DNA from 2 places in the Paenibacillus sp. FSL H7-0940 genome. Region 1 is predicted to be linked to the other one. Evidence: riboswitches for the same ligand, from Rfam matches in the RefSeq annotation. Region 1 holds a riboswitch; the other holds the start of a gene.
What was found. Region 1 has a riboswitch for ZMP and ZTP ahead of MHB71_RS27955 (TIGR01440 family protein). Riboswitches for the same ligand answer to the same signal wherever they lie in the genome.

Region 1 (7,500 bases):
TATGAAGCGGTTCGGATTACGCTGGGCGAAGGAAAAGGTCAGAACTGGTGGTGTGTGTTGTTCCCGCCGTTGTGCTTCATTGATGCAGGGACCGGGGATGCACTGGCGAAACCTTCAACCGTATCAGCCGCAGCAACTGAACCAGGAGATGCCGAGGCATCTGTGCAGGGAGACACACCGGAAGCGAGATTCTTTCTGTGGGATATGGCTGTGAAACTATGGAGTTGGGTAACTGGATTGTTCTCATAACAACGTATTTATAATATAGTAGAGGGCGACTTCGATTCAGGGAGCTGCCCTTTTAATATGAATTAGTGGTGAATTTCCGGGCGAAGTTTGAAGGGCATCCGAGTTGGGACAGGTATGTTATAATTACTTATAGTGCGCGTGTTCAAAAAGTCTGGTTTTCAGTACCAAGAAGATGGAATGAAGCTAGAAATGGAGTAGCGGAGCGTAGGCAAACTACGTGAGCAACCAAAATGTTTCCTTCGGAAACATACTTCGTAAGCCCCCGCTTATTTCGGCTGAATTTCATATTCGACGTTGATGATGCCGCTAGGCATCTATCGTAATCAAAAGCGTACTTTTTGAACAACCTCTTATATTGAATATGGATATGAACTAACCTACTTGAAGTTTAGGAATGATGATATATGAGCAGAGAAAACGAACCAGTGCAACACACCTCTGAGATGAGGGATGATAGAGAAGAACGTGATATGAAAGCTCCGGGAGAGCTGGTCACTGAGATGTGGGATGTACGCGTCTTGGTGAGCGCTGAGAACGATCACGGATTGGGTAATATTGAAATGTTGGATGTGAAAAAGGGGAGCGCCGATCAACAGGCGCTCGCCGACTTGCAGGCTGCCGCAGCCTGCATTCGTCAAGGTCAGACGGTGGCCTTTCCGACCGAGACGGTCTATGGCTTGGGTGCCGATGCGCGTAGCACAGCAGCCGTGGAGGCTGTATTTGTCGCCAAAGGCCGACCTTCCGACAATCCACTGATTGTGCATATCGCGCACCGTGACCAGTTGGATTCGCTGGTCACGGAAGTGAATGAAACGGCGGAAGCGCTGATGGCGGCCTTCTGGCCGGGACCACTGACGCTGGTGCTGCCGGTTAGGCCGGGGGCGGTGTCCCCACGTGTCACCGCCGGTCTGGACACGGTGGCCGTGCGCATGCCGGACCACCCGGTGGCTTTGCAGTTAATCGCGGCGGCGGCATGCCCTGTAGCTGCGCCAAGCGCCAACCGCTCCGGGCGGCCAAGCCCGACACTCGCGTCTCATGTACGCGAGGATCTGGATGGCCGCATCGGCGGCATTGTGGACGGCGGCCCCACCGGGGTGGGCGTCGAGTCCACGGTTGTGCAGGTCGGTGACGACGGTACCGTCACCATCCTGCGTCCTGGCGGCATTACGGCGGAACAACTGTCCGCCGTTGCCGCCCGTGTCGCCACGGACCCCGCGCTACTCGCGGAGGGGGCCGATGGCGTGGGTAGCCCGGCGCCGCGCTCGCCGGGCATGAAGTACACGCACTACGCGCCCGCAGGGGCGCTGTGCGTGGTAGAGGGGCCGCCCGCAGCGGTGGCGACCTGGATCAGCGCCGCCCTCGCAGAGGCGGCGCAGCGCGGAGAGCGCACCGCTGTGCTGGCGTTCGCCGAGCACGCGGAGCAGTACCGCGCCGATGCCGTGTTCTCGCTGGGTGACGCCAGCGAGCTGGAAGAAGCAGCGCGCCGGCTATACGCCGCGCTGCGCAGCTGCGATGAGCAAGGCGCCACATATATTGTGGCTGAAGCCTGCTCACGCGAAGGGCTGGGAGCAGCCGTCATGAATCGGCTGCTCAAGGCTGCGGGGAACCAACTCATACAAGTTGGCAACCAGCGCCCCTTATAACCTCTCCTGATCATACAGTCAGGAGAGTAATCACTCTTTTTCCAAAACAAAATCAAGATTCTATAAAGCCAGCAACTGACCAGACATCCGTCGCCGTTTGCCTTTCATCGGTCATGTTTAGGTCCTTGTCCGCATATCGTGTACAAGAACCTTTACGTGACTTGGGGGTATGGGGATGTGGGATGTGTCTGCCCATGTAGGGCAGTTGGTAACCATTTTGATCATGGCTATTGCGCTTGGCCTCGATGCGTTCTCACTCGGGATCGGAATTGGCATGAAGGGCATTCGGCTGCGGGATGTATTGCGAATCAGTATTGTAACGGCGCTATTTCATATCATCATGCCGCTCATCGGCATGTATATGGGCAAATACGTTAGCTCCCTGCTCGGTGACATTACGACGTATGCGGCAGGTGGATTGCTTGTTTTGCTGGGTGCTCATATGATTCTGAATGCATTCCGTGAAGGCGATACAAAGCTGGTGGACCACCGTTCCCTGCTCGGCGTTGTTTTGTTCTCCCTCAGCGTAAGTGTGGATTCATTCTCCGTTGGCGTATCCTTAGGGATGTTCAGCAGTGATCTGATCTTAACTGTACTTGCTTTCGGTGTGTGTGGCGGGGTGATGTCGGTTATGGGTCTGCTATTAGGCCGTCGGGTGAGCCAGAATCTCGGGGATTACGGCGAAGCAATTGGTGGCGCAATCTTGCTTGCGTTTGGACTTTTGTTTATATTTTAGAATAAAACTTGAGATATCATATCATTCGCATCATATGTAAAATGGGGAGGCTAACACAATGAAACATATTTTATTCGTGTGTACAGGAAATACGTGCCGCAGCCCCATGGCAGAGGGGCTTTTGCGAAAATTGGCATCGGAGCGTGGCATTCAGGTAGAGGTTCGCTCCGCAGGTGTGGCAGCAACGTCGGGTATGCCGATCTCCCGACATGCTGAAGCGGTTTTGAGAGATCATAACGTTGAAGGTCCACCTCATTCCACACAGCTTAGCTCTAACCTGGTAGGTTGGGCCGATCTGGTTCTTACATTAACACGGAGTCATAAGCAACATGTCATGCAGGTTTTTCCCGATTCAGTCCACAAAACCTATACATTGAAAGAATATGTGGAGGATGATGAACAGGTATTAAGTGATGTTCAGGAGTTGGACAGCCTGTTTGCAACGCTTGAGATGAAACGTGCCCTTGGCCAAGAGATCCTGGCATCGGAGCGTGAGCGAGCCATTGAGATTAGACAACGAATTCCAAGTTTCGACATCTCCGATCCGTTTGGGGGAAGTCGTGATGATTACAATATAGCTGCAGCTGAGATTCGGACGGCATTGGACCGGCTTTTGGATAAGCTGGGATAATTCTGATCCTGCGAGGCAGGTTATAGAAATAGGACACGTGATGTAAATTAACCGTTGATTTTAGCCGCGGGTTGTTTTATGATGAAGGGGAAAACAGGGATCCGGTGTAACTGGCGACGAAGTGGGCATAACCACGATGGAGCACCGGAACAAACGGCCGGTCGCCTGGGCAAAAGAGCAATTCTGCGTTACCCGCAGACTGCTCTTTTTTTCGTCTTTCATCTGATTATTCGCTATAATAGTACCTGAGATGCCGTGCAAGAATACGAAGGACAACCAAGAGACAGCGGGCATGATTTTATCGGGAGGCGATAATAGGATGACTATAGAGTTAGATTCGGAACAACCCGGATTGCAGGAACAGACCGCGTCTATTCTGCATGAACTGGCGCTTGCCGGACAGCTTGGGCCTGGACAGATCGTTGTGATCGGTACAAGCACAAGTGAAGTCGCAGGCGCTCGGATTGGTACGAGTGGTGCCATTGAAGTGGCACAGCAGCTTCTTGCGGGTATACGCGAGGTGCAGGAAGAGTTCGGTTTTGACACGGTATTCCAATGTTGTGAGCATCTGAACCGTGCGCTGGTAATGGAACGTTCTGTGCTTACTCGACTTGGATTGACCGAGGTTGGTGCTATACCCGTGCCCAAGGCCGGAGGTTCAATGGCATCCGCAGCATATCGTTCGCTGACCGATCCATGCCTGGCTGAACATGTGCAGGCCCATGCGGGACTTGACATTGGGGAGACGATGATTGGGATGCATCTCCGGCATGTAGCCGTACCCTATCGTACAGCGCTCCGCTATGTTGGAGATGCTCGTGTAACCACAGCGTTGACCCGTCCGAAGTTGATTGGCGGCGAACGCGCGGTGTATCGTGTGGAAGAACAACCAGATTCGACATTTTGTGACTGATATCTTCAACCAATATAAAGCTAAATTAGACTTTACACGAAAACGGAGAGTGCAACACCAATCTGAAGAAGCGAAGTGTTCGCCTTTATCCCCAGATTTTCCCCTTATTATAAGGGAGTTCAGAAAAAATCCGGGGATAACAGCGATCGGAAGATGGTGATGCAATCGAAGTCAGGAGTGTAACCACTGTAGTTTCGCTTTATAACTTCACTTATACCTGGGAGGAATTTAATCATGGAACAATTGCGCAAGAATGACCCGGCAGTACTGGAAGCGATGAATCTTGAACTGAAACGTCAACAGAACAACATCGAACTGATCGCATCCGAGAACATCGTAAGTGAAGCAGTAATCGAAGCAATGGGATCTGTTCTGACCAACAAGTACGCTGAAGGATATCCAGGCAAACGTTACTATGGCGGTTGTGAGCATGTGGACATCGTTGAAGACATCGCGCGTGATCGTGCAAAAGAATTGTTCGGAGCAGAACACGTGAATGTTCAACCTCACTCCGGTGCACAAGCGAACATGGCAGTTTATCTTGCAGCGTTGAAACCTGGTGATACTGTACTTGGTATGAACCTTGCCCATGGTGGACACCTCACACACGGTAGCCCGGTTAACGCATCTGGTTTGCTGTACAACTTTGTAGCATACGGCGTACAGGAAGATACATTCCTGATTGATTATGATGAAGTACGCAAAGCGGCTTTCAAACACCGCCCTCGTCTGATCGTTGCAGGTGCAAGTGCATATCCGCGTACCATTGATTTTGAAAAGCTGGCTTCCATCGCCAATGATGTAGGCGCTTTGTTCATGGTGGACATGGCTCACATCGCAGGACTGGTTGCTGCTGGTTTGCATCCAAACCCGGTTCCACATGCGCATTTCGTAACAACAACTACACACAAAACGCTGCGTGGACCTCGTGGTGGTATGATTCTGTGCCGCAAAGCGTGGGCAGCAGCGATTGATAAAGCCGTATTCCCAGGTTCCCAAGGTGGACCTTTGATGCACGTGATCGCTTCCAAAGCGGTAGCATTCGGTGAAGCTTTGCAACCATCGTTCAAAACGTATGCTGAGAATGTCGTGAAAAACGCACAGGTTCTGGCTGAAACACTGATCGCTGAAGGATTGAACATCGTATCCGGTGGTACAGATAACCACTTGATGCTGATCGACACACGCAGTGTGAACATCACAGGTAAGGAAGCTGAGCATGTGCTTGATTCCATCGGTATTACCGTGAACAAAAATGCCATTCCATTCGACCCTACAAGCCCGTTTGTAACAAGTGGTATTCGAATTGGTACACCTGCTGCAACTTCCCGTGGCATGAACGAAGAAGCGATGGTCGCTATTGGTAAGATCATTGCTAAAACGCTGAAAAATCCAAAAGATACAGCGAAGCTGGATGAAGCCCGTGCAGAAGTGACTGCACTGACAGACCAATTCCCGCTCTATACAGATCTTAAATACTAAAAAACTTTGCTCATGCTGTTTGTATTTGAGATGTTCTTAAAATGGGATACAAAAAAACGAAGCAGACAGAATGAGACCGCAGAAGCGAAGCGTTCGCCTTTATCTCCGGATTTTTCCCTTGTTAAAAGGAGAATAAAAAAAATCTGGGGATAACAGCGATCGAAGGATCATTCTGTAGGCGGAGTGCCATTGTATTCATCATTTTCATTTTCTTAACGACATAACAGCAGGAGCAAAACAGGACCGGATGGATCATTTTCCGGTCCTGTTTTTTATAGGATTCGGTAATCTGTAATGATTGGGTGCCCTTTGATGGTGTAATTCGTTGTTGGTGATGATATAATATACAGGATTTATCGAGCCCATGAATGGTGGCTAGGTATATTTGGAAATGCTGAACATGAAGAACTTACCGGAGGGACAAATTAGATGGGAAAATTAGTAATATGTGATCACCCTTTGATTCAACACAAACTGACGTTTATACGCGACATGCGTACGAATACGAAAGATTTTCGTGAATTGGTGGATGAAGTAGCAACGTTGATGGCTTATGAGATTACAAGAGATGTTGAACTGGAAACGATTGATGTACAGACACCTGTAGCTGCAACACAAGGTAAAGTCATCTCTGGACGTATGCTCGGACTGGTGCCGATTCTGCGCGCAGGACTCGGAATGCTGGATGGCGTTGTGAAATTGTTGCCAGCGGCAAAAGTTGGACATGTGGGTCTGTTCCGTGACCCGGAAACACTGCAACCGGTAGAATACTACACCAAACTGCCTACAGACGTAACAGAGCGTCAATTGATTGTAATTGATCCGATGCTGGCAACCGGTGGTTCGGCAATTGCAGCTATTGACGTGCTCAAAAAACGTGGCTGTACCCAAATCAAGATGATGAACCTGGTTGCGGCACCGGAAGGCGTAAAAGCTGTGCAAGATGCACATCCCGATGTGGACATCTATGTAGCAGCATTGGACGACCGTCTGGACGATCATGGTTATATCGTTCCAGGGCTTGGAGATGCAGGAGACCGTCTTTACGGCACTAAATAAGCATATCGCATGCTTTGTAAGAGGTTGTTCAAAAAGTCCAATTTTGATTACGAAGGATGCCCAAGGGCATCATCGGCATCGAATATGAAATTCAGCCGAAATGTCCGTGGCTCACGTAGTTTTCCCTACGCTCCGCTACTCCATTTCTACCTTCATTCCATCTTCTTGGTACTGAAAACCGGACTTTTTGAACATGAACTTATAGAAAAGGGGCTTTGCTCGAATGTCCAACAAAATTAAAGTCATGACGATCTTCGGGGTGCGTCCGGAAGCCATCAAGATGGCTCCGCTTATTTTGGAATTGCAGAAACACCCTGAGTCTATTGAATCTATTGTTTGCGTAACTGCGCAGCATCGCCAGATGTTGGATCAGGTACTTGAAGTTTTCGACATTCATCCCGATTATGATCTGGATGTGATGAAGGACCGTCAGACATTGAATGAAATCACAATTCGTGTGCTTGGCGGTCTGGAGCCAGTGTTAGCCGAAGCTAAGCCGGATATTGTACTGGTTCACGGGGATACATTAACTACCTTTGTAGCGAGCTATGCAGCATTCTTGCAACAGATTCAGGTAGGACATGTGGAAGCGGGGCTGCGGACGTGGAACAAGCTGTCTCCATATCCGGAAGAGATGAACCGTCAGCTGACGGGAGTACTGGCTGATCTACACTTTGCGCCTACGGATTGGTCTTCTTCCAATCTTGCCAAAGAAAATAAATCGGAGTCTAGTACGTACGTCACAGGCAACACGGTAACAGATGTGTTTCAATATACTGTACGGGAA
Region 2 (7,500 bases), 2.5 Mb from region 1:
CCCCATCCCGGTAGCCGCTCCATCCATTCTGCCTCGGGTAGACGTAAATCCTTTATCAAATATACGCGGCAGATCTTGAGTCTCAATCCCTCGCCCGTGATCCTGAATCATGAGTATGATGTGTCCATCCTGTTCCCGACTTTCAATGAGGATGTCCGATGAATCGCTATATTTCACCGCATTGCTCAACAACTGCCGGAGGATGAAGCCTAACCATTTGCTGTCTGTGAGCACGCGCGATACGATTAAAGACACATCAAAGCCAATGCCTTTGGAGATGCACCACGATTTCAGTGCTCGTATCTCGCTATTCAATACCGGTTCAAGTTCCGTCTCTTCGATGAACAGATCATTATGCATAAACGGAATACGCTTCTGGTGAAGCTGCTGATCCAGCAACTGATGAATTCGTAACCATTCATATGTCATTTGGCTCTGTAACTTGTCATCTGGCAAGCGCTCGATCATCAGTTGCAACGCTGTCAGTGGGGTCTTCACCTCATGAATCCAGGACAACATCTCGTCCTTCTCCTGTTCCAGAGCGATAAAATGATGTGACGACTCCTTACGATACCGCTGTGTCTGGGAACTGACGGCCTCATGTACAATCTGCTCATATGGACTTTCGGCGATATCGAGTTCTCCCAGATCATAGGTATGATCCCAGATGCTCAATTTTTTATAGAAACGGGTCTCTTTCAGGTATCTCGCCCAGATAAAAACAAGGCATACCACCACATTCAGTCCTACGATATACATCACAGATTGGAATGGAATGGACGAGTCCAGGTAGGCCACCAATAAAATAATAAGTTGCATGCTTACCAGTAGCCATAACCAACTAGCCCTTTCTCGTATGTACTTTCCGATCATGCTTCTGCCTCTTCCGTTGCCATGTACCCCTGCCCTACTTTGGTTTCAATGTACCGCTCCAAGCCGATGGGTTCAAGTTTCTTCCGTAACCGATTAACGTTAACCGTTAGCGTATTGTCACTCACGAAATGCTCATGATCCCACAAGCTCCGGATGAGGTCCTCACGGGTAACAATCTGATTTTTGTGCTCGACCAGCACTTTAAGGATGAACATTTCGTTTTTGGTCAACAGGACAGATTCATCCCCGCAGGTCAGTGTATTTTTCACATATTCAATAGCCGCACCGCGCCAGGTTCGAAGTTCAATATGCTCTGTATTATAGTTATACACCCTCCGCAAAGTCGCTTGGATCTTGGCAATCAATACATCGAAATGAAAAGGCTTCTGGATAAAATCGTCTGCCCCCAAATGCATGGACATAACCATATCCGCAGGATGATCCCGTGAGGACAAAAAGATAATCGGCACATTGGAGTGCGAACGAATGATCCGGCACCAATGGAACCCGTCATATTGGGGTAACTGAATATCTATAATGACCAGTTGCGGCTGAATTACGCTGTACTCCTGCAATACCTTTCCAAAATCCTGCACACCATACACGTCATACGACCATTGGGACAAACGTTCCTTGATTTCACTGAATAACGACTCGTCGTCTTCAATGAGCATAATTTTAAACAAGAGACTTCACCACGTTTCTGATCTTCTAAGGTTGAATAAGGTAATTAGACTCCGTTGTTGCAGGATCACCTTTACCGTTACGAATCGTTCTTCCGATCGCTGATTCCAGTGTACAGGGAAGTTGGGCTTATATCAAAAGGTATCCATACTTCGTAAGAAAACGAGCTGAAAGAAGTATCGTATATCATATTAGCTCTCAACAGTGTGTATAACATGGCTTGAATCACTATTTTCGTCCATCCGCTCGATCAACTGCATCGCTACGTCTCGTGGCGATCTTAATTGTCCTGCTTCATATACTTGATTGAACATACCTGCAAGAGCGAACTCCTCTGCACTTTTGCCTCGTGCAACAGCCTGCAATTCCGTATCGACCATCCCCGGATCAAAAGCAATAATCTCAACAGGGTTCTGTTGGCCCGTTTGCTCCAAAGATACGCATTGGGTGAACATGTTCATACCTGCCTTGGATGTACAGTACACTGCCATTGAAGGCGCCGGATAACTTCCCGAACCCGATGAGAGATTGACAATTTTACGTCTGGCGGACAGATGATTTGTTTGTTGAATAAAAGAGGAACTTAATATCATTGGTGCTGCGAGGCTGATGTTAAGACTCTGACTTATCTCTGCCGCACTGCATTGATTGATAGGTTTTAGAGGCTCCAGCATCGCTGCATTATTAATGAGTCCAATGAATTCAGCTTCCTGAGAAGGTATTTGGTCCAATATGTGTGTAATCAAATCATCGATCCCATTCAGGTCGGCAAGATCATACTGAACATGGCGGTAACGCCCGCTCCATTCCTCGCTTGATTCCAACAGATCCGAACCCCCGCGTGAAATACCGTAAACGTAATCCCCCTTAGCCAATAATAACTCTGCAAGTTGTAAACCGATCCCTTTGGATGTGCCTGTAATGATAAAGTGTCTTTTTCCTGTTTCTGTTCCCATTCCGATACCACTCCTCCTCTATTTTCAATGCATGTTTATTTCACTATTCTTACGAGTTTTTCTTTCTCCACAACGTGGCCCAGAGAAAAGGTACACCAAAATACGGTTCATGTTGCTCCAGCGACTTCATTGCACGGAACTCCACACATTCAAAGCCATCTTCCAGCATGTAGCGAAGCTTCTCCTCCGTGAACGCAAGACCACCGCGCATCGACTTCTCTTGATACACCTGCCAATCATTCATAACGATCTCAGGCCCACCAATATCGCCAAAACCAGGAGCAAAACAAGTCATTCCAAAGTATCCTCCAGGCCGGAGTGCATTGTGGATCATCTCTATGTAGGGAATGCGCTGATGTGGCAACAGATGGTGCAGACAACCCGAGTCGTAGACAAGATCATATTCTTGCTCTGGGGATAATTCGAACACAGATCGACATTCAAAATGCACGTCCAGTTGCTCCTCTGCCGCCCTCTCTTTAGCCCAAGCAATAGCTGTCTCCGAAAGATCATAAGCATCTACCTGATATCCTTGGCGGGTTAAATACAACGCATTTCTGCCCGGGCCACACCCCAGTTCCAGTGCCTTACCGCCGCTCAGCACACCTTCGTTCACATGCGCTACCAGATTCTCATCCGGTTTGTTTGGGAAAAAGGGGATTGGTCTGTTCCGATCCTCATAGAAAGGTTCCCAAAACTGCTTGGCAGATCTGAAATCCGCATCGAGCATATCATATAGATCCTGTACACTTTTAATCGTCTTTTCCACAACCACATTCCTCCTTAACTGCTCCATTCAAACCTTCATTTCAGACTATTCACTCCTCGTCATTTTCAATAAATCAGCCACACTCTATTATAACATTTTTACCCAGTAGTTCTCTATTTTTCTTGTGTTTTTCTACTCCAAAACATAAGCTTTTTCCCAACAAAAAAACGACCGACATGAATGTCGACCGCTTGCAATGGTGCTGTTTTAAGTTGTAACTTACTTCGCCCGTTCCAAAACTGCAAAGTAATTTCCTTCGTTATCAGCAAAGTTGAAGACACGCCCCGTTGGCATCTCGACAATCTCTCCAACCGTTACATGTTTACCAGCCAAGTCGGCATATAACTGATCCAGATTTTCGGTGAAGAACATTAACGAAGGTGTGCCCAGATTTACACCCGCCGACATCCGTTCAACGAACTCTTTGTCATGGAGTATAATGCTTGTCTGCGAGTCTGCGGTAGGCGCAATCTCAATCCATCTCATGCCCTCGTCAAGGTTTACTTCATCCACAATGTGGAATCCTGCAACTTCCGTCCAAAATGCCAGTGATTCATCCTGATTGTTGACATACAACATAATCTGGCCGACTTTGCTAAACATGCATCATTCACTCCTCTGATCATCTAATCTCTTAACATCCTGCTTATCATTCCTCAAATTCCAATAGAGTATAACATGCAGGACAGCTTTTTGATCATCTTTCTTTGCAAGTCCATGCAACTTAAACTGAAGTACACTTTTATGCTTCCACTTCAATTAGTTTTTTGAAGTTTCCTTATAATGTTTTAACAAGTGAAACTCTATGAAACCCCGAGGTATAATAGTTCATATCAACACCTTCTTTTTGAAAATTCATTCGTTCATAAAATAGGAGCGCTGCTTCATTTTCTTCATGATCAAGTGTGTAAAGCATGACATCACCACTGCCGAATTCAGCTATTTTTATACATATTTTTGTAATTAGTCCACGTGCTACTCCCTGTCGAAGGTGTGATTTGCATGTAACAACGCCAACGATTTCATATCGGTTAACAGTAGGATGAAAGATATAACCAGCATGACCTATGACAACATCTGCTTCGTCAACCATGACATAATAAGCACTGATACGTTCATCCGTCATTTTTAAAAATAAATCCCAGCGCGCAGGATACTGATCGCGTATAAACGAAGGGAATTGAAAATCATGATCCGTCATCATTTTCAGCACCGCTGGCTGATCAATCGCTTGAAAAAGGCGAATAGTCATCTTTTTATCCCCTACCTTTTAGTGTGCATGTAGACATCTTTTAAGTTACCAGCTTCATAATATGGATACTCTAGTTTTTGTTGAACTTGAAGGACGATCTCCGTAGACGTTAACATTTCGACCAAGTATAGTCCCAGGTCAATGGAAGCCGTAACCCCCGCACCCGTTACCGTATTACCATCACGCACTACACGCGCTGAGATTACTTCTGCACAATAAGGATTCAATAAATCATAAGCAGATGAGTTGGTAGTAGCCCTTTTTCCTTTTAGGAAACCTGCTGCCCCCAACAGTAGAGCCCCGGTACAAATAGATATTTTATAAGTGACATTTTCTGCCGTTCGGACCCATCGCATAAAATCCTCATCAAATCGAAGCGTTCTAGTTGATAATCCACCAGGAAAAAATACTAGATCAAAATCCCCTAGATGAGGTAATACTGCATCGGATTTCATTTTCAGCCCGCGGTCATCTGAAATTTCCTCCTTATCTGCGCAGAATGTCCATGATACGTTTTCCTTTACTTTCAGAATCGCTAGCCAAGTCACTGCTTCATAAAATCCAGCTAAATCCATGCTTGTCATTCCATCAAATAAAACAAACGCCATTTTCATTGCCGCCACCAGTCCTTTCGTTCCCTGAATAATAAATAAAGTGTTTGATCAAAAGATCAAACACTTTGCCCAGGCGTACGGCATATAATATATGTGCTCCCTAGTGGTTCACTCCACGTTTACGCCAGTCACACATAACAGATATTTACAACTAATATACATGACATCTTTCATATTGTATATATTATGAAATTATTGCGTGGCTTTTAACTTCTTCGTAAGATAAAGTACAACATCGTCGTCCATAATCGTTTCTTCACCCGGCTGAATGTAATGATCATGTTTGTGTACACCGTGACCGTCTGGTATGTACCCGCGATGGGCATATAGAACTTGCGCTTTGCCATAATCGGAAAACACACCTACACCAATGCCTGCTACATCCGTTCGTTCCAGAATAACTTCCTCTGCTCGGTCCATCAACCGTGAACCAATACCTTGGCGCTGGAACTTCATTAGTACATTAAAATCGTTAATTTCGGGAATTCCTTGTTCCCTGAAAGACGGGTAGCTGGAATTCCACAATACATTCACGTATCCGGCAAATTCTCCATTCAACTCGGCTACCAAGGTTACGCGTTCCCCATACTGTTGTTCAGCCAAGTAATGAAGATACTGCTCAGGGGATCTCCCCCAACCCTGCTCCTGAAACGCCTTTGATATGATTACAGGATCGTTCTCATTTAATAGTCTGATATGTACACTCATTGATGAATCCTCCTTAAAAGATATTTCTAATAGCTATATTCCCAATCTATCCCGAAGCGATGTGATGTGAGCAACATGGTGTTTGCCGTGCCAAGCATACATGCCCAGATTGTAATCCAGTCTTGTCGTTTCTTCCGATGAGGGATGATAAAATTGTTTGGCATAATCTGCATCTGTCAGCGCGTTTAACAGAAACACCCAACGACGATGGAGGGCATCCAGAATCTGAAGCGAGAATTCGACATCCAGGTCTCTTGAATCACTCAGTTCAGCCCAGCGCTCTTCATAATAAGGCCGAATCGTTGGTGTATCCTCTGTCAGCGCCAACTTGAAACGAATCATACTGTTCATATGGCTGTCTGCCATGTGGTGAATAACCTGTTTGAGCATCCATCCACCTTCTCGATACGGTAGACTTAATTGCTCTTCACTCAATCCCTTTACCGCTTCTCGTGCGCGTTCAGGCAACTCAGCAATGTCCTGAATCCACTTCTCCCGTTGTGCCAAAGTAACTTCACCCGTGTGTACAAATGGTCCTATCGGAAATCTTTCATCCATCCATTATTCCTCCTTGTTTACATGATTTAAATAACTTTAAGCAGGATCTACAGGGCATATTCCATAAGCCAACAGTCTCGCATCTGTCCTTCGTGCTGCTCATGTTTCTCCAACAGCTTAATCTTTTGGAAATCACATTTCTCGTAACAGGATATCGCTCTTAAGTTCCAGGATTGAGGGTCCATAACCACTTTACGGGCTTGTTTTTCATTAATCAGATAAGCCAGCATGGATTGCATCAACTGTGTACCAATGCCTTTATTCCAGTATTCTACCTCACCAATAAACTGATCCGTTCCATAGATGATCTCATCCGTGTCTCCATAACCATACTCCGTTCGCTCTTCTTCCTCAAGCTCATAGAACTGAATGTATCCAATCGGATGTCCTCCATACTCAACGATACAACGAGTAGCACCTTCTTTCTGATTGTAAAAATGCTCTCTCACCTGTTCCAGATCATGCGGCCGATCACGCCCTTCATAGTATTGAAGAACTTCCGGGTCTGACAGCCACTTCACCAGATGTTGTTCATCTTCTGAGTCCAAGAAACGTACAGTGATTTCATTCGATTCATATACATTCATCATTCTGAATACTCCTTATTGATCTCCAGATTCTCACTCGTAACCCAACTCAGATCCTTCCCTAACAAATGCTCGTTGTGAACATAATACACCACGGGATTCTCAAGCGGCTGAGTCGTTCCATCCAAAGATCTGAGCGTTAACCGCAACTTGTAGCTCCCTATCTCATCAGGTATCGCAAACCCTATCAGATTATCAGTTGATTTCATGGTTTTCCCCTGCGCCTTCAGATACTTTTCCAAAATGACTTGATCAAGATAGGAGCTGCCAACAGACGAAGGCATGTACCACGCATCATCTTGTTCTTCAGTGAATGTGACCCCTTCCCATCCAGGGACAACGGGATACACCATATGTTGATCCTTGTCTTCTCTTTTTCGCGTTATCTCTAACTCTACCTCAACTACATCCGTATCAATCTGCCTGATTGTGCCTGCCATCACAACATCCTGGGCACTCACACTTGGAATAACATAGCTGTATATGAGCAGAGTCACCA

Region 2: it holds a riboswitch for ZMP and ZTP, as region 1 does, so the genes downstream of both, MHB71_RS16845 (DJ-1/PfpI family protein) here and MHB71_RS27955 (TIGR01440 family protein) in region 1, are expected to answer to the same signal.

Annotation. Positions count from the first base shown of each region.
Region 1 covers NZ_CP150280.1:6,348,446-6,355,945, forward strand. The annotation lists gene spoIIR (stage II sporulation protein R) at 1-249, shown strand, start outside; gene MHB71_RS27940 (L-threonylcarbamoyladenylate synthase) at 810-1,892, shown strand; gene MHB71_RS27945 (manganese efflux pump MntP family protein) at 2,068-2,628, shown strand; gene MHB71_RS27950 (low molecular weight protein arginine phosphatase) at 2,687-3,259, shown strand; ZMP/ZTP riboswitch at 3,356-3,437, shown strand; gene MHB71_RS27955 (TIGR01440 family protein) at 3,579-4,172, shown strand; gene glyA (serine hydroxymethyltransferase) at 4,407-5,654, shown strand; gene upp (uracil phosphoribosyltransferase) at 6,084-6,713, shown strand; gene wecB (UDP-N-acetylglucosamine 2-epimerase (non-hydrolyzing)) at 6,937-7,500, shown strand, end outside.
Region 2 covers NZ_CP150280.1:3,831,534-3,839,033, forward strand. The annotation lists gene MHB71_RS16815 (sensor histidine kinase) at 1-873, opposite strand, end outside; gene MHB71_RS16820 (response regulator transcription factor) at 870-1,559, opposite strand; gene MHB71_RS16825 (SDR family NAD(P)-dependent oxidoreductase) at 1,749-2,513, opposite strand; gene MHB71_RS16830 (class I SAM-dependent methyltransferase) at 2,563-3,309, opposite strand; gene MHB71_RS16835 (VOC family protein) at 3,502-3,885, opposite strand; gene MHB71_RS16840 (GNAT family N-acetyltransferase) at 4,061-4,534, opposite strand; gene MHB71_RS16845 (DJ-1/PfpI family protein) at 4,546-5,148, opposite strand; ZMP/ZTP riboswitch at 5,209-5,290, opposite strand; gene MHB71_RS16850 (GNAT family N-acetyltransferase) at 5,341-5,856, opposite strand; gene MHB71_RS16855 (YfiT family bacillithiol transferase) at 5,890-6,414, opposite strand; gene MHB71_RS16860 (GNAT family N-acetyltransferase) at 6,462-7,001, opposite strand; gene MHB71_RS16865 (hypothetical protein) at 7,001-7,500, opposite strand, start outside.